3 regions of the Pandoraea thiooxydans genome follow, and region 2 is predicted to be linked to each of the others. Evidence: predicted binding sites of a transcription regulator. Region 2 holds the regulator's gene; each other region holds the start of a gene.
What was found. The regulator HrcA, encoded in region 2, represses chaperone genes, less so after heat shock. The targets are predictions, from matches to a motif close to TTAGCACTCNNNNNNNNNGAGTGCTAA.
Positions count from the first base shown of each region.

Region 1 (7,486 bases), 190 kb from region 2:
CGAATGGGATGCCTGGTGGCCGACGCATGCCCTATGGGTGCCGCTGGTCGATCGGCTGGGCCGCTCGTTCGGCGGCGTGGTTTTCGCGCGTGAGCAGCCGTGGACGCCGGTGGACGAGGCGCTGCTCGCCGAACTCGCACGGGTCTGGTCGCACGCGCTCGCGGCGTTTTCTCCTCGGGCTTCCTGGAGCGAGCGCGCCAGGCTTGCGCTGCGCGCAGGCAAGTATCGGCGTCGCGTGCTGATAGCGGCCGCCTGTGCCCTGGTCGTGCCGGTGCCGCTGACGGTGCTTGCGCCGGCCGAGGTTACGCCGAAGGACCCGTTCGTCGTGCGCGCTCCGCTCGATGGTGTGATCGATCGCGTGTTCGCGCAGCCGAACCAGCGTGTCGCAGCGGGTACCCCCCTGTTTGCGCTCGACTCCACGGCGCTTGCCTCGCGCTATGCCGTGGCGAACAAGAACTACGCAACGGCGCAGGAGGAGTATCGGCAGACCGCCCAGCTTGCAGTCACCGACGATAAGGATCGGCTCGATATGGCGCTGCGCAAGGGCAAGCTCGATCAAAGCGCGGTCGAACTCGACTATACGGCGCACGAACTCGCACGGGTACGCGTGAGCGCACCGCGTGCCGGCGTCGCTGTATTCTCCGATCCGAACGATTGGAACGGCAAAGCGGTGTCGATCGGCGAGAAGGTGATGCTGCTTGCCGATCCGGCTCACGTCGAGCTCACCGCCTATGTGCCGGCCGCAGACAACGTCGACGTCGTGCCCGGTGCGAGCGTCACGCTTTATCCAAAGAGCTCGCCGTTCGCCTCCTACGAGGCGCGCATCGATACGGTGGCCTACCGCGCCGAGCCGACGCCCGATGGCGTGGTGGCCTATCGCGTAAAGGCCACGTTTACCGGCAGGGTCAAGCCCCCGCTCGGCGTGATGGGTACCGCCCGCATTCATGGTCATTGGGTGCCGCTTGTCTACTATCTGTTGCGCCGCCCGCTGGCGAGCGCGCGGCAGTGGCTCGGCTGGTAGGCCGTGCCGCGGCTTCCTTCATACTGACGCGGCGCATCGATGTCACACCTTCCTTCTCTTCGCCAGGAACTGAGCCTGACCCCGGGCGCGGCGACGCCCGATGGCGCGCCGACTTGGATGCTCCACGATCCGGCGGGCAATCGCTTCTTCCAGATCGGCTGGCCCGCGTTCGAAATGCTCTCGCGCTGGTCGCTCGACGACCCCGAGGCGATCGTGGCTTCGGTCAATGCGCAGACGACGCTGCGACTGACGAGGGATGACTTCGAAGCGCTCTTGCGGATGCTGCACTATCAGCATTTGCTCGTTGCGGCGAGCCCAGCCGATACCGGGCTGCTCGAGAATGCGGCGGCCGCGCACAAGCTCTCGCGTGCAATGTGGTTGCTCAAGCACTACTTGATGATTCGTGTCCCGCTTTGGCGTCCGATGCCGTTCTTGCGGCGCTTCGCGCGGTATGCGGAAATCGCTTATCGGCCGGCGTTCTGGATGGTGATCGCGCTGATGGCGCTGACTGGCCTCGTGCTCGTGTCGCAGCGCTGGGATGAGTTTATCCACACGTTCCATGGATACGCCGACCTGCGCGGGCTGATTGCGATCGGCGCGGCCATCGCCTGCGCCAAGATATTGCATGAATTCGGTCACGCATTCACGGCGCATCGCTACGGCTGCCGGGTGCCGACGATGGGCGTCGCGCTGCTCGTGATGGTGCCGGTGCTCTATACCGATACGACCGAAGCCTGGAAGGTCCCGGGGCGCGCGCAGCGCCTGCGCATCGGCGCGGCCGGCATGCTGACGGAGCTTGCGCTGGCTGCCGTGGCGACGCTTGCCTGGAGCGTGCTGCCCGATGGCCCGCTGCGCGCCGGCGCGTTTCTGCTCGCAACGACCACATGGATCGGCACGCTGACGATCAACGCGAGCCCGTTCATGCGCTTCGACGGCTACTTCCTGCTGTCGGACTGGCTCGATATGCCGAACCTGCACGACCGGGCCTTCGCATTTGGCCGGTGGTGGCTCGCAGAACGGCTATTCGGCTTCGGCGATCCGCAGCCCGAGCCGTGCGCGGTCAAACGCCGACGCTTTCTGATCGCCTTTTCTTTCGCCACGTGGCTGTACCGGCTGGTCGTCTTTTTTTCGATCGCTTTGATTGTGTATCACACGTTCTTCAAGGCGCTGGGTTTGATGCTGTTTTTCGTCGAGTTCGGCTGGTTCATCGCGCGGCCCGTGGTCCGCGAAATCGCTGCGTGCTGGCATCGCCGCGCGCAGTTGCACTGGCGTCGCGAAACGCGGCGCACCGCGATCATCGGCGCGTTGCTGATAGGCTTTTTCGTGCTGCCTTGGCACGGCGGCGTCAGCGCCCCCGCGGTGCTTGGGCCGTTGCGTGCGCAAGGACTCTACACGCCGGAGGCCGGCTATGTGACGGCGCAGGCGCCGATCGCGCATGACGGGCAGCGTGTGCGCGCGGGGGACGTCCTCGCGGTCCTGGCCTCGCCCGATCTCACGCATCGGCTGCAAGCGGCGCAGGCCGATGAGACCCTGTTGGGCTGGGAGGTCGCGCAACAGCCGTTCGATGAGCGGTTGCTCGAACAAGGGGCGGCGTTGCGTCGCCGATGGGACGCAGCGCGCCAGGCCGTAACGGGGCTCACCGCGCAAGTTGCCCAATTGACGCTGCGCGCTCCGTTTGACGGCATCGTGCAGACCGATGACGCGCTTGCGCCGGGGACATGGCTGCCGCGCGGCGAACACGTATTCGACGTTGTCGGGCCGATTGGCGTGAAGGGGGAAGCGTTCGTCGGCGAGGGCGACGCGGCGCGCGTCGCGGCGGGCGATCGGGTGGATTTCGTCGCAGCGGTACCCGAACTCGGTGTGGTGCACTGCCGGGTGAAGGCTGTCGATCGCGTGAACGCGGCGACGCTCGATGTCCTGTCGCTCGCGAGTGTCTATGGCGGGCCGCTACCCGTGCGGCAAGAACCGGGTACGCATCGACTCGTGCCGCTCACGGCGATCTACCGCGTACGAATCGGAGAATGTCCCGCGCACGAAGCCTGGCCCCGTGAAATCGACGGGACCGCTACGATTGGCGGTGCACGACAAAGCTTTGCGTGGCGTGGGTTGAAGTACCTCGCGTCCGTTTTTCGGCGCGAGGGTGGCGCTTAGGCAGCTGCGAGCGTCAAAGCGTCGCGGATCAGCCGATCATCGAGTGCGCCCGGGGCGAGAGCTGGCCGATAGGGAACGGCGATAGCGGTTGCCGTCGTCGCGCGAGCAATGGCCGGTTGAGCTTGTGCAAGATTCACCGTAACGCGGGCAATGGCATCGCCAAGCGTTACTTGCGACAAAAGAATTTGCATTTTCCCCCACTTCTTGCCTTGAAATTGCAAAACCCCGTCCCTATAATTAGCACTCGTTGGCGCAGAGTGCTAACAATCCTGAATTCAATGAATATGCATCGTCTTGCATATTCCGGTTTGGCAATTTCACTAGAGAAGAGGAGTTTGTATGAACCTTCGTCCCTTGCATGACCGCGTCATCGTCAAGCGCCTGGACAATGAAACGAAAACCGCTTCCGGTATCGTTATTCCTGATGCAGCCGCCGAAAAGCCCGATCAGGGCGAGATTCTGGCCGTCGGTCCGGGCAAGAAAGATGACAAGGGCAATTTGATTGCGCTGGACGTTAAGGTCGGCGATCGTGTGTTGTTCGGCAAGTATGCTGGCCAAAGCGTCAAGATCGACGGCCAGGAATTGCTGGTGATGCGCGAAGAAGACCTGATGGCCGTGGTGAACAAGTAAGCGTCTACTTGACCTATTTCGCAAAGAATTCAAGGAGTTAATGTTATGGCAGCAAAAGAAGTCGTATTTGGTGATGCCGCTCGCGCCAAGATGGTCGAGGGCGTCAATATCCTCGCGAACGCAGTGAAAGTGACGCTCGGCCCGAAGGGTCGCAATGTCGTGCTGGAGCGCAGCTTCGGCGGCCCGACGGTGACCAAGGACGGTGTGTCGGTCGCCAAGGAAATCGAACTGAAAGACAAGCTGCAGAACATGGGCGCGCAAATGGTCAAGGAAGTTGCTTCCAAGACCAGCGACAATGCCGGCGACGGCACCACCACGGCAACCGTGCTGGCACAGTCGATCGTTCGCGAAGGCATGAAGTATGTGGCTTCGGGCATGAACCCGATGGATCTGAAGCGCGGCATCGACAAGGCCGTCGCCGCGGCAGTCGAAGAACTGCACAAGGCCAGCAAGCCCTGCACGACCAGCAAGGAAATCGCGCAAGTCGGCTCGATCTCGGCCAACAGCGATTCGTCGATCGGTGAGCGCATTGCCGAAGCGATGGACAAGGTCGGCAAGGAAGGCGTGATCACCGTCGAAGACGGCAAGTCGCTGGCTGACGAACTGGATGTCGTCGAAGGCATGCAATTCGACCGCGGCTACCTGTCGCCGTATTTCATCAACAACCCGGACAAGCAAGTCGCCGTTCTGGAAAGCCCGTTCGTGCTGCTGTTCGACAAGAAGATTTCGAACATCCGCGATCTGCTGCCGATCCTGGAACAAGTGGCCAAGGCCGGCCGTCCGCTGCTGATCATCGCTGAAGACGTCGAAGGCGAAGCCCTGGCGACGCTGGTGGTCAACAACATTCGCGGCATCCTGAAGACCTGCGCCGTCAAGGCTCCGGGCTTCGGCGATCGTCGCAAAGCCATGCTGGAAGACATCGCTATCCTGACCGGTGGTTCGGTGATCGCCGAAGAAGTGGGCCTGACCCTCGAAAAAGCGACGCTGCAAGACCTCGGCCAAGCCAAGCGCATCGAAATCGGCAAGGAAAACACCATCATCATCGACGGTGCTGGCGATGCCAAGAGCATCGAGGCGCGTGTCAAGCAAGTGCGCGTGCAGATCGAAGAAGCGACCAGCGACTACGACCGTGAAAAGCTGCAAGAGCGCGTTGCCAAGCTGGCTGGCGGTGTGGCAGTGATCAAGGTTGGCGCCGCTACCGAAGTCGAGATGAAGGAAAAGAAAGCGCGTGTGGAAGATGCATTGCACGCGACCCGCGCAGCCGTGGAAGAAGGTATTGTTCCCGGCGGCGGCGTGGCTCTGTTGCGCGCTCGCACCGCGATCGCGGCCGTCAAGGGTGACAATGCCGACCAGGACGCCGGCGTGAAGATCGTGCTGCGTGCGATGGAAGAACCGCTGCGTCAAATCGTATCCAACGGCGGCGAAGAAGCCAGCGTGGTAGTGGCCCGCGTGATCGAGGGCAAGGGTAACTTCGGTTACAACGCCTCGACCGGCGAGTACGGCGATCTGGTGGAAATGGGTGTGGTTGACCCGACCAAGGTCACCCGTACCGCGCTGCAAAACGCCGCTTCCGTGGCCGGTTTGCTGCTGACGACCGATTGCGCCGTCGCAGAACTGCCGAAGGAAGACGCCGGTATGCCGGCTGGCATGCCCGGTGGCATGGGCGGCATGGGCGGCATGGGCATGGATATGTAATATCCGGCACGTGTCGGGGGCGTTTGGCAACAGGCGCTCCGGTCATGAAAAAAGCTCGCGTGCGAACGCGAGCTTTTTTTTCGTGTGCTGCAGCCGAGGGGCGTTGCAGCGATTCCTACGCCGCCACCCAATCTCCCGACTTGCCTCCGTGCTTCTCCAGCACGCGTACGTCGGTCATCGTCATCCCGCGGTCGACCGCCTTGCACATGTCATAGATGGTGAGCAACCCAACCTGCACGGCGGTCAGTGCTTCCATCTCCACCCCGGTGCGGCCCAGCGTTTCGACCTGAGCGCGGCAGTGTACGGCGCTGGCGGCCTCGTCGAGCAGAAACTCCACCGCCACGCGCGTGAGCGCCAGCGGATGGCACAGGGGGATCAGGTCGGCGGTGCGTTTGGCGCCCTGAATCGCCGCGATGCGCGCCACGCCAAGAACGTCGCCCTTTTTAGCGGATCCGCTGCGGATCAGTTGCAGCGTCTGCGGCTGCATGACGATCGTACCGCGCGCGATCGCGACGCGGTGCGTGACATCTTTATTGCCAACGTCGACCATATGGGCCTGACCGGTGGCGTCGAAGTGTGTGAGATTTGCCATGTGACTGAAAATGTACAGAGACGACTCGGATGGCGAACATCATAGCAGCGCGCGTTGGCGCGCAACTCATCGCGTCGTGTCGGTGTCCTTGCGCGGCTTTGCGGCAGGGTGTGGTTCATAGCCGTAGCGCGCAGGCATACTGGCACGCGTGATGGTCCGTAGCGGCAGCATCCGGCCGGTGCCCCAGTGCAGCCGCGCCTCATGCGGCGGCTCGGGCAGCTCGTCCGGCAGGGCATCGTGCTCGCTCAGCAACCCCAGATCGTGATCGTGCAGCACGCCTATGCGTGCCGGTGCGCCGGCCGTGGCCGCGCTCTCGAACAGCACATTGCCTTCGTCGTCGAGCAGGCACGCGACGGGCTCGAACGGCGAGTCCGTCTGATCGGTCAGCGCGGGCGCCTTGTCGCGCCAATCGAGCCGCAAGACGAACGGCGTATAAGCCAATTCAACGTAGACGCGCTGCGGACCATTCTGGAAATACCACTGACCTGAATCATCGCAGCCATAGTTGCGATTGATGAAGCCGTTCAAGGCGGCATGCCGGATTGGCTCGCCCAGACTGCCGGCACGCTGTGCGGCCTCGTCGCGCATGCGCCAGATGCCGCGCCGGTCGAGTGCCAGCCAGCCGAAGCAGTGGGGGACGTTGGGCCATTTGGCCAGCGCTTGCGTGACGATCTCATCCATGGCGAATGAACTTTCCAAAGTAGCCCAGCACGGTGTCGGGCAGCCACGACAGGCGCCCTGGAAAGGGCGACGTCATGAACCCGACATGTCCGCCCTGGGCTGGTTGCAGCAATTCGACATGCGCACCGACTTCGGCCGGACCCGGCAAATGCGCAGCCGGCAGGAACGGATCGTTACGGGCATTGAGCACCAATGTCGGCAAGGTGATGGCCGGCAACAGGGGTTTGCTGGAAGCCCGTGTCCAGTAGTCGAGGGTATCGCGAAAACCGTGCAGCGGCGCGGTAACGACGTTGTCGAAGGCAGCCAGGTCGGGTGCGGCCAGCATGGCGTCGCGATCGAACAGGCCCGGATACTGAAGCAGTTTGGCGAGCGATTTTTTCTTGAGCGTGGCCAGGAAATTGCGCGTGTAAATGCGATTGAACCCTCGCCCGAGCGCGGCGCCGCCGGCATTCAGGTCGAGCGGTGCGGAGATCGCGCAGGCGGCATCGACGATGGCACTTGCGTCGGTACCCTGGCGCCCCAGCCAGCACAACAGCACGTTGCCGCCGAGCGAGACGCCGGCCGCGAAAATCGGGCCGGCATGCTGGCTGCGCAGTCGCCGCAGAATCCAGTCCGCTTCGGCGCTGTCGCCCGAGTGGTAAAAGCGTGGCGCCTGGTTCAAGCGCCCACCGCAGCCACGAAAGTGCGGTACCACACCGCGCCAGCCGCGTGCGTTC
Region 1 covers NZ_CP014839.1:322,445-329,930, forward strand. The annotation lists gene PATSB16_RS01485 (efflux RND transporter periplasmic adaptor subunit) at 1-1,021, shown strand, start outside; gene PATSB16_RS01490 (HlyD family efflux transporter periplasmic adaptor subunit) at 1,061-3,172, shown strand; gene PATSB16_RS01495 (hypothetical protein) at 3,169-3,363, opposite strand; gene groES (co-chaperone GroES) at 3,512-3,802, shown strand; gene groL (chaperonin GroEL) at 3,848-5,497, shown strand; gene moaC (cyclic pyranopterin monophosphate synthase MoaC) at 5,613-6,089, opposite strand; gene PATSB16_RS01515 (DUF2946 family protein) at 6,156-6,770, opposite strand; gene PATSB16_RS01520 (YheT family hydrolase) at 6,763-7,486, opposite strand, start outside.
Region 1: the regulator HrcA is predicted to act here: its motif matches at 3,410-3,436, upstream of groES (co-chaperone GroES).

Region 2 (7,486 bases):
CAAATATGCGTGCCGCGCTGCGTTTTTCAAGGGTTTTCGTGCATATATGCACGACCCGGGACAGCCGCGCATCCGCGCGTTTTCACTTGCCCTGCGCCACCGTCACCAGCGCCGGGCGCAACACGCGATCAGCGATCAGATAGCCTTTTTGGAGCACCGCCACCACCGTATTCGGCTCCTGCTGGTCGGCCGGCACCATGGAGATCGCCTGGTGTTGGTGGGGGTCGAATTTCGCGCCGACCGGGTCGATCACTTTGACGCGGCTCTTTTCGAATGCCGCCAGCAACTGGCGCAACGTCAGCTCGACACCCTCGCGCACCTTGGCGACGTCGCTCGAGTTGTCCGCCAAGGCGGCTTCCAGGCTGTCGGCGACCGGCAGGAGATGCTCGGCGAAGCTTTCCACCGCAAACTTGTGCGCCTTGGCAACATCCTCGTGCGCGCGACGCCGCACGTTCTCGCTTTCCGCCTTGGTACGCAACAGCTGATCGTAGTACTCGTCGGCTTTGGCCTGCACGATTGCCAACTGCTCTTCCAGGGTCGTTGCCGGCGCAGCCGACGCGGTTTCGGGCGACGCAGCGGGCTGCTGCGCGGCAGCCTCCGGCGTCACCTGTTCTTCCGAGGTCTTGTGCTGATCTTTCATAAGTCGGTCAAATAACAGAAAAGGGCTCCAATGCGTTGAAATAACGCACTTTCCCGGGCAAAAAGCCCGTCAATGCTGCATGCATAATGGGGGTGTCCAGCGCTATTTCAAGGGGTCGTCGCGCCGTATGCCGGGCGGGCAACATCCGGTTACACGCCTTACGAATACGCTATTGTACCGGTCCGATGGCGCGCATAAGATCAAAACCAAATCCTGGCGCCCGCAGTGGGCGAGCCTGTTAGGTAAAGGAGTTCATCATGAAAGTGCCGCTAGCCGTCTTTTTTGTGCTCGCGCTGGTCACCGCCGGAACCGCCACTATTTGCCTGTCTGGCGCCGTCACCACCCGCACGACGGAATATGGGACCGTCAACGCCGTCTTTCACGATTGGCTGGGTCGGCCGGTACGCCGCGCACCGGTTCGGCATTCATTCGTCGTGTTCGACAAGACGCACCATACGGCGTCGATCCCGCTTCGTCGGTCGGCCCTGGATCACGGCCGCTGGCTCTCGGTATAAGCTCCGCCGTTCGCTTTCCTCGGCCCGCCTCAAGCGGCTTTCTTCCGATTCCTCATAGAGGGCTTGCGCCACGGGAGCGGCACCGCGAACTTCTGCGATGGCACGCACCGTCACCTGCCATTGGGTGCTGCCGTTATCGATTCGGAGTATGTCGCCGGGCCGCACGTCGCGCGCGGGCTTGCAGCGCTGGCCATTGTGCAGCACACGCCCTTTGTCGACCGCCTGGGTGGCGAGGCTGCGGGTCTTGAAAAAGCGTGCTGCCCACAGCCATTTGTCGATGCGTGTCGCGGCTGACGGGTCGCTATCGATCTTGATGCTCAATCGCGCGCTCCATGCGCCTCGGCCCGCGCGCGGCTGCGTTCGAGCGCGGCCGCATCCGGTTGCCGAATCGGCCAACCCTGTAAATGCAATGCGGCGATTTCACCGATTGCGGTGATCCAGGCCGGCGCGGTATTCAGGCAGGGGATGAAGTTGAACGTCTTTCCGCCGGCGGCCAGGAATTGCCGACGCCCCTCGATATTGATTTCTTCAAGCGTCTCGAGGCAATCCGAAGTGAACCCCGGACAGAACACGTCCACGCGCCCCACCCCGGTCTTGCCCAGTTCAACCAGCGTCGGCGCCGTGTATGGCTGCAGCCACTCCGCCTTGCCGAAACGCGACTGAAAAGTGGTCTGGCAAACGGTATCGTCCAGGCCAAGCGCGGCGCTCAGCAGACGCCCGGTTTTCAGGCATTCGCAATGGTAGGGATCGCCCAGATCGAGCGTGCGGCGCGGCACGCCATGAAAACTCAGCAACAAGCGCTCGCCGGCCGAGAAATCGGGACGCCCATGCTGAACCCAATAACCCTCGACCTGTTGGCGCAGCGCCTCGATATAGGCTGGGTGATCATGATAATGCTTGACCGTGCGCAGCGCCGGCTGGTTGCGCAGACGCCCGGCTGCACGAAAGGCGGCATCGAAAGCCGTTGCCGTGGTACTGCTCGAGTATTGCGGATAAAGCGGCAGCAGCAGGATTTGCTCGGCGCCGGCGTGGCGCAGTTGCCGGATTTTTTCCGCAATGCCCGGATTGCCGTAGCGCATCGCATAATCGACGATTACATCGTAATCGTTGGCCTGCAGCAGTTTTTGCACCGCAGCGGCCTGTTGCTCGGTATTGACCTTGAGCGGCGAGCCGTTATGCGCCCAGATCGACGCATATTTGTGTGCCGACTGGCGGCCGCGCAGCGGCAAAATCACCAACCTCAACAATGGCTGCCAAAGCGCCGCGGGAATTTCCACCACACGCGGGTCGGACAGAAATTCCTTCAGATAGCGCCTGACAGCCCCCGGCCGGGGCGCATCGGGCGTGCCCAAATTGATAAGCAGCACTGCGGTCTTGCCGGGCTGGCCATGATGATGTACGGGTTCTTGGTCGAAATGCATGAGCCTCACTTTACCGCAAATTGCAATTTATACGCACCGGGGATACCGGCGGCCCGCACGACAGGCCGCCGGCGTGCTCAGTTGCCGTGTCTTTCGTCATGCTTGTCATCGCGTTGCCGTTGCGGCCCGCCATGCCCTTGCGCGGGGCGCACGGCGTCCCGGTGCGGCGCCGGCGCGGGACGCGGTTGCTGAACGTGAGGCTGCGGAGCGCGCAGTTGCTGGTCATGTGGCTGCGGCCGCGGAGCACGCGGCGCCAAGGCGGGCCGCTGCGGCCCACTGCGCTCGGTCTGCGACGGTCGATGCTGCGGCCGTGGGGGCTGCGCCGGCGAGGGATACGGCGCATGCTGTGCCGGAGCGGTCGTGCGCGGCGCGAACGCGGGCGCCCCCGTGCCGCGCTGCGGCTCGGGCCGCACCCGACCCTGAGCCGTCCCCCGAGACCCCTGCCCGGCCGGCGAGCGGGTATCCGGCGCGGGCCTGCGAGTGGCGTCGATGGGCCGCGGCTGCGGCACGCTGCTCAGTACCTTGACGCCTTCACGCACCTGCCGAGGCCGTCCGGCAGTGGCGGAATTCAGGACCATCTGGCGACCTTCGGCCTGCGGCTTGACCGCTGCCCCGCTGCGCGAGACGAATGCCGGATGCGGAGCCGGCGGCGTGCGCAACGCCAGCACTTGACGCGCCACTACGTCGTGCGGCGGTGCGTGCCGCGCCTGGCGCGCGTCGCCCATGACGCTGCGCGCCACCGGCGTGACTTCCGGGCTGGTGCCGACCCGCACGCGCGCCGCCGACCCGGGCGCCATCGCGACCGCGCTCGAGACGACCGGCCGGCCTTGCACGAAGGCTGCCGCCGGCACCGTGGTTATCGCGTTATGCACGTGCTCATTGACATAGACCGTGCGGGACACATTGTTAGTGATGTAGGTATTGCGGTTGATCGTTTTGTTGACGATCACCGTACGGTTCACGCGCTCGATGTAGGTGTTGCTGACTCGATAGGACGGGCGGTAGGCGTCGGCCGGGCCCAACGGGAACCAGCCGATCCCGGCCACGCCGGTGGCCAGCGTCACGCTCCAGTGGTCGTCGTGGTCGCCGCCGACCCAGGCGACCAGGGCCGGTGCATAAACCGGATGTACGCGCACCGAGCCCGGTACCCAGCACCAGCGCGCATGCACATAGGCCCAACGGCCGTAATGGAACGGGGCAAATCCCCAGGGTTCGTCGTCCACCCAGGTCCAGCCCCAGGGGGCGATCCAGACCCAGTGGCCGTCGTGGTACGGCGCCCAGCCCGGCGACGTGACGGTCGGCACCCAAACCGCGCCGTATTCCGGATCGGTCTGCCAGACACCGTATGCGTCGAGTGACTCATAGCCGACCATGTCACGCGACACATAGCGGGCCGACGGCGAGTTATCCACCAGCCGATCGCGCCCGGCGGCCCATTGGTCGAAATCGTCATAGCCGGGCGCAGCCCCCCCGGCCAGCAGTTGCAGATTGGTGCCGGCAAAGCGAAACCGTTGCCGCGCCCCGCCAATCGAAATGGCCGCATGGTCGCCATAGACCGAGCCCTCGCCGCGCCACACGGTAACCTCGGTGGTGCCGTCGGGCTCGACATCGAGTCGGTATTCCCCCGCCCTGCGCGGCACGAAGGCAAGATTCGGCGTGTCGACTTCAACCGGCTGATTGGGATCGTATTCGAGCAGACGCACGTTGACTGCGCCCTGCGTTACTTTCAGTTGCACATTTCGATCGCCGACGTCGAGCAGACTGAGGTTGGTCTGGCCGTCCAGGCGCACGAGCGTCGAATCGATCTGCAATTCGGCGCGCGCCCCACGATCCGCCCAGATGTCGTCGCCAGTGGTCAGCGGACGATTGGGATTGGCGTCGATCCATTGGTCGGCACCGGCCGGCGCCACGCTTACCGGGCCACTGACGACGTTCAGGCGAGCGATGCTCGCCGGTGGATCCCCCTGGGCTTGCGCCGCCCACGACAGGCAGCTCAGCAAACACGTGAGCACCGCCGAAACAGCTAACCGCATCTTCATGAGAGTCTCCAAACCGTGCCGCACCGGGCACGACGGGTTGATCACCCTCAAGTTAACGCACGGCCCGGCAAGAGGCTTGCCGCACTTTGTAACCAAGCGTTACCGGTGGAGCCGGCCTCGGCTGGCTCAGTGTTGGCTCAGCGCATTCGACAGCAGCTTGGCGGTGATATCGACGATCGGAATGACCCGCTCGTATGCCATGCGGGTCGGCCCGATCACGCCCAGCGTACCGACCACCTTGCCGTCGACCTCATACGGGGCTGTCACCACGCTCATCTGTTCGATTGGAACCAGATGCGATTCACCGCCGATGAAGATCTGCACCCCTTGCGCGCGGCTCGACACATCGAGCAATTGCAGCAGACCGGTCTTTTGCTCGAACACATCGAACAACTGGCGCAGCCGGTCCATATTGGACGACAGGTCTTCGACGCCCAGCAGATTCCGTTCGCCGGAGATCAGTACATTTTCAGCGCCCTCGGCCATCACGTCGGTGCTTGCCTCCATCGCGGTTTGCATCAGGGTGGTCATGTCGCCGCGCAACGCTTCGAGCTCGGTGCGCAGGCGGCGTCGCACCTCGTCGAAGCTCAGCCCGCCGAAATGCGTATTGATGTAATTGCCGGCCTCCACCAGTTGGGCGGGCGAGTAGTCGCTGGCGGTCAGGATGATGCGGTTTTGCACGTCGCCGTCTGGGGTAACGATGATCAGCAGGATCCGCTTCTCGGAAAGCCGCAGGAACTCGATATGCTTGAACACCTGGCTACGGCGGGGCGTGAGAATCACACCGGCGAACTGCGACAGATTCGACAGCACCTGTGCCGCGCTCGCCACCAGTTGCTGGGGGGAGGCCGGCTGCAGGCGATTCTGTACCTGCGAGACGACTTGCTGCACCGCCGCCTCGAGCGGATGCACCGCCAGCATCGTATCGACGAACAGGCGGTAGGCGCGTGGCGTCGGGACACGCCCGGCCGACGTATGGGGGCTCGAGACAAAGCCGAGCTCCTCCAGATCCGACATCACGTTGCGGATGGTGGCCGGACTCAGCTCGAGCCCGGAATAACGCGACAATGTCCGCGAGCCGACCGGTTGGCCATCGATGATGTACCGCTCGATCAGGGTTTTGAGGAGAGTTTGTGCACGTTGGTCTAGCATAGGTAAAAATTGTAGCGCGAATCCCGCCCGGCCGGTGCGCTTTCACCCCGGCGCAGGCCCTGCGGCGCGAGCCGCGCGGCGCAGCCGGGCGCGGTAGCTCCCGCCACGGACTTATGGTGTAATGGCGGCATGAAAAACGGGAGCCCTTTCAAAACGGTCGCGCTGATCGGCAAATACAATGCCGACAACATCGCCGGCCCTTTGCTGGCATTGGCGAGCTGCATCAGCCAACGCGGCTTTCGGGTGGTATTCGAGCAGGACACCGCGCGCACGCTCGGCGCCGATGCCGCTCCCTACGCGGCGCTGGCCCCGGAGCAGATCGGTCAGCAGGCCGACGTCGCCGTGGTGCTCGGCGGCGATGGCACGATGCTCGGCATCGGCCGGCAATTGGCCGCCTTCGACATCCCCTTGATCGGTGTCAACCACGGTCGGGTCGGCTTCATGACCGATATCCCGCTGGGCGACATGCTGCAGGTCGTGCCCGCCATTCTCGAGGGGGCCTTCGAACGGGAGCGCCGAACGCTGCTCGACGCCCGCATCGAGCGCGCCGGCGCAACGATCTACCGGGCTCTCGCCTTCAACGACGTGGTGGTCAACCGCAGCGGCTTCTCCGGCATGGTCGAATTGCGTGTGGACGTCGACGGGCGTCTGATGTACAAGCAACGCTCGGACGGCCTGATCGTCGCCACCCCCACCGGCTCCACCGCCTATGCGCTGTCGGCTTCCGGGCCGATTCTTCACCCGGCGCTGGCCGGCATCGTGCTGGTGCCGATCGCTCCCCACGCGCTGTCGAATCGACCCATCGTGCTGCCCGATCAGTGCGAGATCGTCATCAGTATCGTCGCGGGCCACGAAGTCAGCGCCAACTTCGATATGCAATCGTTCAATGCGCTGCACCTGCAGGACCGCATCGCGGTCAAGCGCTCGGAGCACTCGGTCACCTTCCTGCACCCGGCGGGCTACAACTACTACGCGACATTGCGGCGCAAGTTGCATTGGAACGAGCATATTTCCGAAGACGATACCGCCTGAGAGGGCCGTGCGCCACACTCCCGGTGCCATGCTATGGCCATGGTTTTCCGGCTACACTCCGGGCTAATCTCCTCGGCGTCAAACCACCATGCTACGCAGCCTTTCGATTCGCGATTTTGTGATAGTGGCCCATCTGGAGCTGGAGTTCTCGGCGGGCTTTACTGTCTTTTCCGGCGAAACCGGCGCCGGCAAGTCCATTCTGATCGACGCCCTGGCGCTGGCCTTGGGTGAGCGAGGCGACGCCAGTGTCGTGCGCGCCGGCCAGACGCGCGCCGACATTACGGCTGAATTCACCGCCCACCCGACGCTCACCGACTGGCTCGACCAGCATGCGCTGCCGCACGATGAGACCGGTGGCGTGCTGCTGCGCCGGGTGATCGACGCATCCGGACGCTCGCGTGCGTTCATCAACGGGACTCCCGCCACACTGGCGCAGTTGCGCGAGGCCGGTGACATGCTGGTCGACATCCATGGCCAGCACGCGCACCAGCAATTGCTGCGCCCCGACGCTCAGCGGCGGCTGCTGGACAACCACGCGGACCTGACCGAGCTGGCGAGCCAGGTCGCCAGCGCCCATCGGCAATGGAAGCAGTTGGTTCAGCGCTGCCAGGAAGCACAAGGCCGCGAGCGCGAATTGCAGCGCGAACGCGAACGGCTGGAATGGCAGGTCAATGAACTCGACAAGCT
Region 2 covers NZ_CP014839.1:129,538-137,023, reverse strand. The annotation lists gene grpE (nucleotide exchange factor GrpE) at 83-640, opposite strand; gene PATSB16_RS00630 (RNA-binding S4 domain-containing protein) at 1,066-1,470, opposite strand; gene hemH (ferrochelatase) at 1,473-2,576, opposite strand; gene PATSB16_RS00620 (DUF6600 domain-containing protein) at 2,654-4,615, opposite strand; gene hrcA (heat-inducible transcriptional repressor HrcA) at 4,742-5,767, opposite strand; gene PATSB16_RS00610 (NAD kinase) at 5,897-6,799, shown strand; gene recN (DNA repair protein RecN) at 6,888-7,486, shown strand, end outside.

Region 3 (7,486 bases), 1.0 Mb from region 2:
ATCGGCGAGTTGGCGGGCCATCTCCTTGTCGATTTCGCCAATCTGCTCACTGAGGTACTTGAAGTGAGCGTGCAGGCGTTCGAGGATCGCGATCAGGCGCGGCGGTAACCGATGTTCGGCGAGCACAGCCGGCAGACGCGTGATGACAGCGTTGCCAACCGGCAGGCTGATGCCGAACTCCAGTAGGAAGCCGTGTATCTGGTTGATAGTTTTGGTGCGATCGCGCACCAGTGACTCACGGACCCGGTGCAGGGCCGACAAGGTTTGCTGCGACTCCGTCTTGGGCGTGACGAACCGCATGGACGGGCGCGACGCCGCCTCGCAGATCGCCTCGGCGTCCACGAAGTCGTTCTTGTTGCTCTTGACGAAGGGCCGCACGAACTGGGGGGAGATAAGCTTGACCTGGTGTCCGAACCCGGCCAGTTGGCGGGCCATGTGATGGGCCCCGGCACAGGCCTCCATGACCAGCGTGCAGGCGTGAAACGTAGCGAAAAACTCGACCAGTTGCTTGCGGCTCACCTTCTTGCGAAACACGGCCTTGCCGTGCCGGTCCTGACCATGAAGGTGAAACGAGTGCTTGCCTAGATCGATTCCAACCAGCGTAACATTCTGCATGATGGCCTCCAGAAAGAAAAACACCCTACAGCGTAACCCGCGTGTAGGGTGGGGGTGACCATCTCATTACGCCCCGTGGAAGGGGCGTTTGCGACGTTACTTCAATTGACGGCTTAGACGTATGCCTGCAGGGCCGTTTTCATTTTTTTCATGGCTGTCACTTCGATTTGCCGAATTCGTTCCGCAGAGACACCGAATTCGTCGGCCAGATCGTGCAACGTCGATCCACCCGAGCCATCGTCGCGAACGTTGAGCCAGCGTGCCTCGATGATGCGGCGGCTGCGTGCATCGAGTTTATCCAGCGCGCTGCCGAGACCGTCGCTTTGCAGCCGGTCATGTTGGCGCGCCGCCAACACAGCGGTGGGCTCATTGTGGGTGTCGGCCAAGTAGGCGATCGGCGCAAATGCTTCTTCGCCGTCTTCGACCTTGCCCTCGAGCGCGATGTCGCCGCCCGACAGGCGGGTTTCCATTTCGGCAACTTCCTCGCGCTTGACGTTCAATTCCTTGGCGACCGTTTCGATTTCTTCCGGTGTGAACGCCTGCACCCCTTGTTTATGGCTGCGCAGATTGAAAAACAGCTTGCGCTGCGCCTTAGTGGTGGCGACCTTGACCATGCGCCAATTGCGCAGGATATATTCATGGATCTCGGCCTTGATCCAGTGGATGGCGTACGAGACCAATCGCACACCCTGGGCGGGGTCGAAGCGCTTGACTGCCTTCATGAGGCCGATATTCCCTTCCTGAATCAAGTCCGCGTGCGGCAGGCCATACCCCAGGTAGTTGCGGGCGACCGACACAACCAGGCGCAGATGCGACAGCACGAGCCGGCGGGCAGCATCGAGATTTTCATGGTCGCGGTATTCGGTGGCGAGTTGGCGCTCCTCGTCGGCCGTCAGCAGGGGAATCCGATTGACGGCCTGGATGTAGGCGTCAATATTACCCACGCTGGCGGGTAGCATCGCGGATGGGGAAAGCGTCAGGGCGCGCGCCTCCTGCGCCTTAACGGCAAGCGGAGAATGGGACTGGGTCGTCATGGCGTCGCTCAAGCGGGGTTGCTCCTGTTCATCGGTTACGAGGCATTTTAGCACTCTCGATTGAAGAGTGCTAAGCGTTAGAGGGCCCTCGTGTCAGCAAGTTTCAAGCGAACTCTCTAATTAAATGTAGGGATTTTCTCTGAGAATTTTCTTGATTCATCTCAAACTCGGCCGTCATGGTATAAATTCCAGAAAATATCGCTGCTGAGATTTACCTGAGTTTATCCTTCCGACTCATGATGCGTGGGAGGCATGCATGCCTGTCAAGAATATCGACACGGTTCGCGCCCTGGAATCAGCCCGCTATGCGGCAATGATCGAGGGCGACGTGGAGCAGCTCGATGCGATGCTCTACGATGATCTCCTTTATGTGCATTCGAACGGCAAGCGCGAAACCAAGGAGCAATTCCTCGGTGCGCTGTCAGCGGGCCGACGCCGCTACCACGATATCGAGATCCAAACCCAGGAATTGCGCGAATTCGGCGACACAGTGCTTGTCACGGGCAAGCTCCGTATCGAATTGGAGAGTGCCACCGGGCCATTGTCGTCGTTGATGACCTATATCGCCGTTCACGTGCTGCAGAAAAACCAGTGGCAGCTGATTTCATGGCAGGCGACCCGTATGGCATCGGAGTGACGCAACCGCCGAAAGCCGGGCCGTGAGCTCAGGCAGCCGGCACACCGGCCGCGGGTGACGGGTGTTGCCGGCAGATCTGCAGGATCGCGTCGACTTGTCGCGCGATCGGTGCCGGCACGGGGGTTTTGCCGCTCAAAACCTCCCGAATCCAGGCCGCGGTGCTGTTCGCGTCGCTTGCCGGCAGCGCCGGAACCTGCTCCAGCGGACCGGCATCGGCCGCTACCAGGCAGCTTTTTCGTCCCCCCCGCAGCCAATCCATCGCCGCCTGACGGCGGGCGTCGGCGACCGGCTCGCCCTCGGTGCCGCGCGCCAGCAGCACTCCGGCCGGTCCGGCGAACACCGGATCGGTGAACAGTGTCGTCAGGGTGTCCCGATACTCCGGGTGGGTAAAATTGACCAACCTGAGCGCTGGCTGCCGAAACGGCTGCAGTAACTTGACCAGCGTGTGTCCGGAATTGCGAACGCCAATCACCGCACGCATCTCCAGCAGATGGGCAAGCGGGGCAGACAGCGCTTCGATTGGCATAAACGCCGGATATCCGCGCGCCAGAGCGTCCTGGGCCGAATCGACCGAGAGCGCGGGAGCGTGACCCAGGGCGGCAAAAATGGCGGCGCTGGTCACCCGCGAGGAAGAGTTGCCGCTCACCCCGTGTACCAGGACCGGCACCCCTTCGCGAGCCAGCAGTAACGCCAATAATGGGGTCAGATTTGGCTGTTTGCGCGCCCCGTTATAACTGGGTAAAACGACCGGCAGGCGTTCGCCCGGACACACCAGCTGCGCGATGCAAGCCTGCGCCGCTGCGAGCATGCCGGCCAGCTCGTCCGGCGTCTCACCCTTGATGCGATAGGCGACCAGGACAGCGCCGAGTTCGATGTCGCCAACTTGCCCGTTGAGAATCGCGGCGAACAGCCTTTGGGCGTCGTCGCGAGGGAGCGCGCGAGCGCCGGCGCCACCGCGCGCGATGGTCTTGAGCAAATCGGAGCAGGCAAAGGGGGCAGTCATCGTGTCGAGCGCGAATGAGGGGCGGCAGCCGATCGCGCCGCCTATTAGCCGTAATATAAAGCAGTCGCCTCATCGAGGTGGCCAGCAAAAGTCAGAACGCTTCAAGTACTATGTCGGTTTGGGTGCATCCCCCCTCGAGGAGACCGCAATGCGTTATGTGTTCGAACCCCCGGCGCCTGTCGCGGTGCCGGTGGTGGGCATCGATCAGCAATTTCCTGTGCATCGCATTTACTGCGTCGGCCGCAATTATGCGGACCATGCGCGTGAAATGGGGTCCGATCCCGATCGCGAACCGCCATTTTTCTTCTGCAAGCCCGCCGATGCGGTTGTCAATGTCGAGCCGGGTACGGTTGGGCTGTTTGCCTACCCGCCGCAAACCAAAAATTGCCATTTCGAGTTCGAGCTCGTTGCCGCGATCGGCAAGGGGGGCAAGCACATCGAGGTCGAACAGGCCAACGAGCACATTTACGGCTACGCGCTGGGATTGGACATGACGCGTCGCGATCTGCAGAATGAGGCGAAGAAAACCGGCAGGCCCTGGGACACCGGCAAAGGATTCGATCATGGCGCACCGATGGGGCCGTTGCATCGCGCCATCGACGTCGGCCACCCCGTGCGCGGCGCTATCTGGCTGAGCGTCAATGGCGAACAACGGCAGCGCGGCGACATTGCCGCCATGATCTGGTCGATTCCCGAGACGGTCGCTTCCCTTTCCAATTTTTTCGAATTGCAGCCTGGCGATCTGATCTTCACCGGCACGCCCGAGGGCGTCGGCGCGATTGTGCCGGGAGACCTGATGGTCGGGGGTGTCGAGGGTCTTGGTGAGTTGCACGTCGAGGTCGTTTGAGTCCCAAGCGGCGAGAACGACATTCCACGGACCGGTATTTCCAAGGAGCACCATGCTTACGCTGTACACCTACTTCCGCAGTTCCGCCTCGTTTCGGGTGCGAATTGCACTCAATCTCAAGGGGTTGCCCTATGAAAGCGTGCCGGTGCATTTGGTGCGCGATGGGGGCCAACAACTCCTGCCGGAATTCCGGGCGCTCAATCCGGATGCGCTGGTGCCGGTACTGCTCGACGGTGGCCAGGCGCTGCATCAATCGCTGGCAATCATCGAGTATCTGGACGAAATACACCCGACTCCCGCGTTGTTACCCAAAGCTGCGCTCGATCGCGCGCAAGTGCGAGCCTTGGCGCTGGACGTGGCCTGCGAGATTCACCCACTCAACAACCTGCGCGTGCTGAAATATCTCAAGCATGAGTTGAAAGTGCCGGAGGAAGCGAAAAACGGCTGGTATCGCCACTGGATCGAGCTCGGCTTCGCGTCGCTCGAGAAGCGGTTGAACGCCTCGCCGCCGGCCGGGGATTTCTGCTTCGGAGATACCCCGACGATGGCCGACTGCTGTCTGATTCCTCAGATATTCAATGCGCAGCGTTTCGATGTCGACTTGAGCCCCTATCCGACCATTCGCCGGATTCACGCTCATTGCATGACGCTCGATGCGTTTGCCAAGGCGGCGCCGGGCGCTCAGCCCGACGCAGAATAGCCCGGTGCGGGTTGGCTGACGCCGGCGTCGTTCAAATGCCCAGCACGGCGTCGGCGAATTCCTCGGCCGAAAAGGGTTGCAGGTCCTCGACCTTTTCCCCTACGCCAATGAAGTAGACGGGGACCGGGCGCTGCCTCGCAATGGCCGCCAGAATGCCGCCCTTGGCGGTTCCGTCGAGTTTGGTCACGATCAGGCCGGTCAGTTGCAGGGCGTCATCGAATGCCTTGACCTGGCTGAGGGCGTTTTGCCCTGTGTTGCCGTCGATCACCAGGAGGATCTCGTGCGGCGCATTGTGCCCGGTTTTGGCCAGAACGCGCTTGATCTTCTTCAGTTCTTCCATCAGGTGCAACTGGGTCGGCAGGCGGCCAGCGGTATCGGCCATCACGATGTCGATCTTGCGCGCGCGCGCGGCGTTGACCGCATCGAATACCACCGCCGCGGGATCGCCGCTCTCCTGGGACACGACCGTCACGCCGTTGCGCTCTCCCCAGATCGCCAATTGCTCACGGGCTGCGGCTCGAAACGTATCGCCGGCGGCCAGCAGCACCGATTGCCCGTACGCCTGGAAATGCTTGGCCAATTTGCCGATGCTGGTAGTCTTGCCCGCGCCGTTGACCCCCGCGATCATGATCACCAGCGGTTGCTCGCGGCCCAGCACCATCGTGCGCTCGAGCGGCTTGAGGAGTTCAACCAGCAAATCGCGCAGTGCCAGCCGGACCTGCTCGCCTTCGGTTAGCCGGTCGGTCTTGACCTTTTGGCGCAACGCTTTGAGCAAATACTGGGTTGCCTCGACGCCGGCGTCGCTCATCAGCAGGGCGTCTTCCAATTCCTCGAACAGCGATTCGTCGACCTTGACGCCGACGAAAACGCCGGTCAGTCCGGCGCTGGTCTTGGCCAGACCGGACTTCAGGCGGCCGATCCACGAGCGCTTGGCCGCCGGCTCCGGCGGCGGCGCAGCGATGATTTCACCTTCGCTTGCAGCGGCCTCCTCGCTCGGTTCGGGTTCGGGAACTGTTACGGGTTCGCTGGGAAGGGGCTCGACAACGGTCTGCGGCGCGGGATTTTCCGGCTCGTCCTGGGCCGGCGCGCCGGACTTGAAGCGTTTAAAAAAGCTGAACATGCTTGGGGGAAACTCGGCAGAGGAGCAAAGCAGGAATCGCCATACAATAATGGGCGCCGTGCTCCGTGGGAATGGGGCACATTTTATCAGACGGGATTCACGAGCGAGCCCGGTCGGGCCAAAAAGGGGATGCGATGCGCTGGCGGCAAGCATGGGTTGGGATCGCGTTGGCGGGATTCGTGGCGCTCGGTCATGCGGGGACACTCCCGAGCGTCGAAAACAAAACGACGGAATTCACCTTGCCCAATGGTTTGCGCCTGATCGTCAAGGAAGATCACCGCGCGCCGACGGTCGTCAACATGGTTTGGTATCGCGCCGGATCGATCGATGAGTTCAACGGCACCACCGGCGTGGCGCACGTACTCGAACACATGATGTTTCGCGGTACCCGGCGGATCGGGCCGGGTGAGTTCTCGCGCCGCGTGGCGGCGCTGGGCGGTCACGAGAACGCTTTCACGAGCAAGGACTTCACGGCGTACTTCCAGCAAATCGAAAAATCCCACCTGCCGGAGATGATGGCGCTGGAAGCCGATCGCATGCAGCATCTGGCCCTGTCGGCCAGCCAGTTCAACAAGGAAATCCAGGTCGTGATGGAGGAGCGGCGTCTGCGAACCGAAGACCAGCCTCGCGCGCTGCTGTTCGAGCAATTGATGGCCACAGCGCTGATCGCCAATCCCTACCGCCGGCCGATCATCGGCTGGATGAACGATCTGCAGCACATGCGCGTGTCGGATGCGAAAAACTGGTACCGGCGCTGGTATGCGCCGAACAACGCCGTGGTCGTCGTGTGCGGGGATGTCAATCCAGCACAGGTCAAGCAGTGGGCCGAAAAGTATTTTGGCGGCATTCCCGCTCGCCCGTTGCCGCAGCGTCGCCCCCAGACGGAGCCGCCGCAACTCGGTGAGCGGCGCATCAGCGTCAAGGCGCCGGCCGAAAACCCTTATGTGGCGCTGGCGTTTCGCGTGCCGCGCCTGAAGGACGTAGCCGCGGACGATGACGTCTACGCGCTGCAGGTGCTGGCCGGTGTGCTCGATGGCTACAGCGACGCGCGTCTGACACGCCAATTGATTCGTGCGCAACGTCTGGCCAACGAGGCCGGCGCGAGCTACGACGGCATCGGGCGAGGCCCGCAATTTTTCATCCTGGACGGCGTGCCGGCACAAGGCCACACTGCCGCGCAACTGGAGCAGGCGTTACGCGCCCAAATCGCCGACATCGCCGCGCACGGCGTCACCGAGGCGGAACTGCGGCGCGTCAAGGCGCAAGTCGTGGCCGCTCAGGTTTACAAGCGCGATTCGCTGCTCGGGCAGGCAATGGAGATCGGAGCGAACGAGATGGACGGCATATCGTGGCGGGAACTGGATTTGATGCTGGAGAAAATTGCCCAGGTGACGCCGGCTCAGGTGCAGGCCGTGGCCGGCAAGTATTTCGGCGACGACCGGCTGACGGTAGCGACCCTGGTGCCCCAGCCGATCGACGCGCAAACGTTGAAGCGCCGCGCCCAGGGCGCCGGCAATCTCAATCAGTTGC
Region 3 covers NZ_CP014839.1:3,573,826-3,581,311, reverse strand. The annotation lists gene PATSB16_RS16385 (IS110-like element ISPath1 family transposase) at 1-615, opposite strand, end outside; gene rpoH (RNA polymerase sigma factor RpoH) at 729-1,661, opposite strand; gene PATSB16_RS16375 (nuclear transport factor 2 family protein) at 1,906-2,286, shown strand; gene ybiB (DNA-binding protein YbiB) at 2,315-3,289, opposite strand; gene PATSB16_RS16365 (fumarylacetoacetate hydrolase family protein) at 3,438-4,136, shown strand; gene maiA (maleylacetoacetate isomerase) at 4,189-4,836, shown strand; gene ftsY (signal recognition particle-docking protein FtsY) at 4,868-5,956, opposite strand; gene PATSB16_RS16350 (M16 family metallopeptidase) at 6,091-7,486, shown strand, end outside.
Region 3: the regulator HrcA is predicted to act here: its motif matches at 1,697-1,723, upstream of rpoH (RNA polymerase sigma factor RpoH).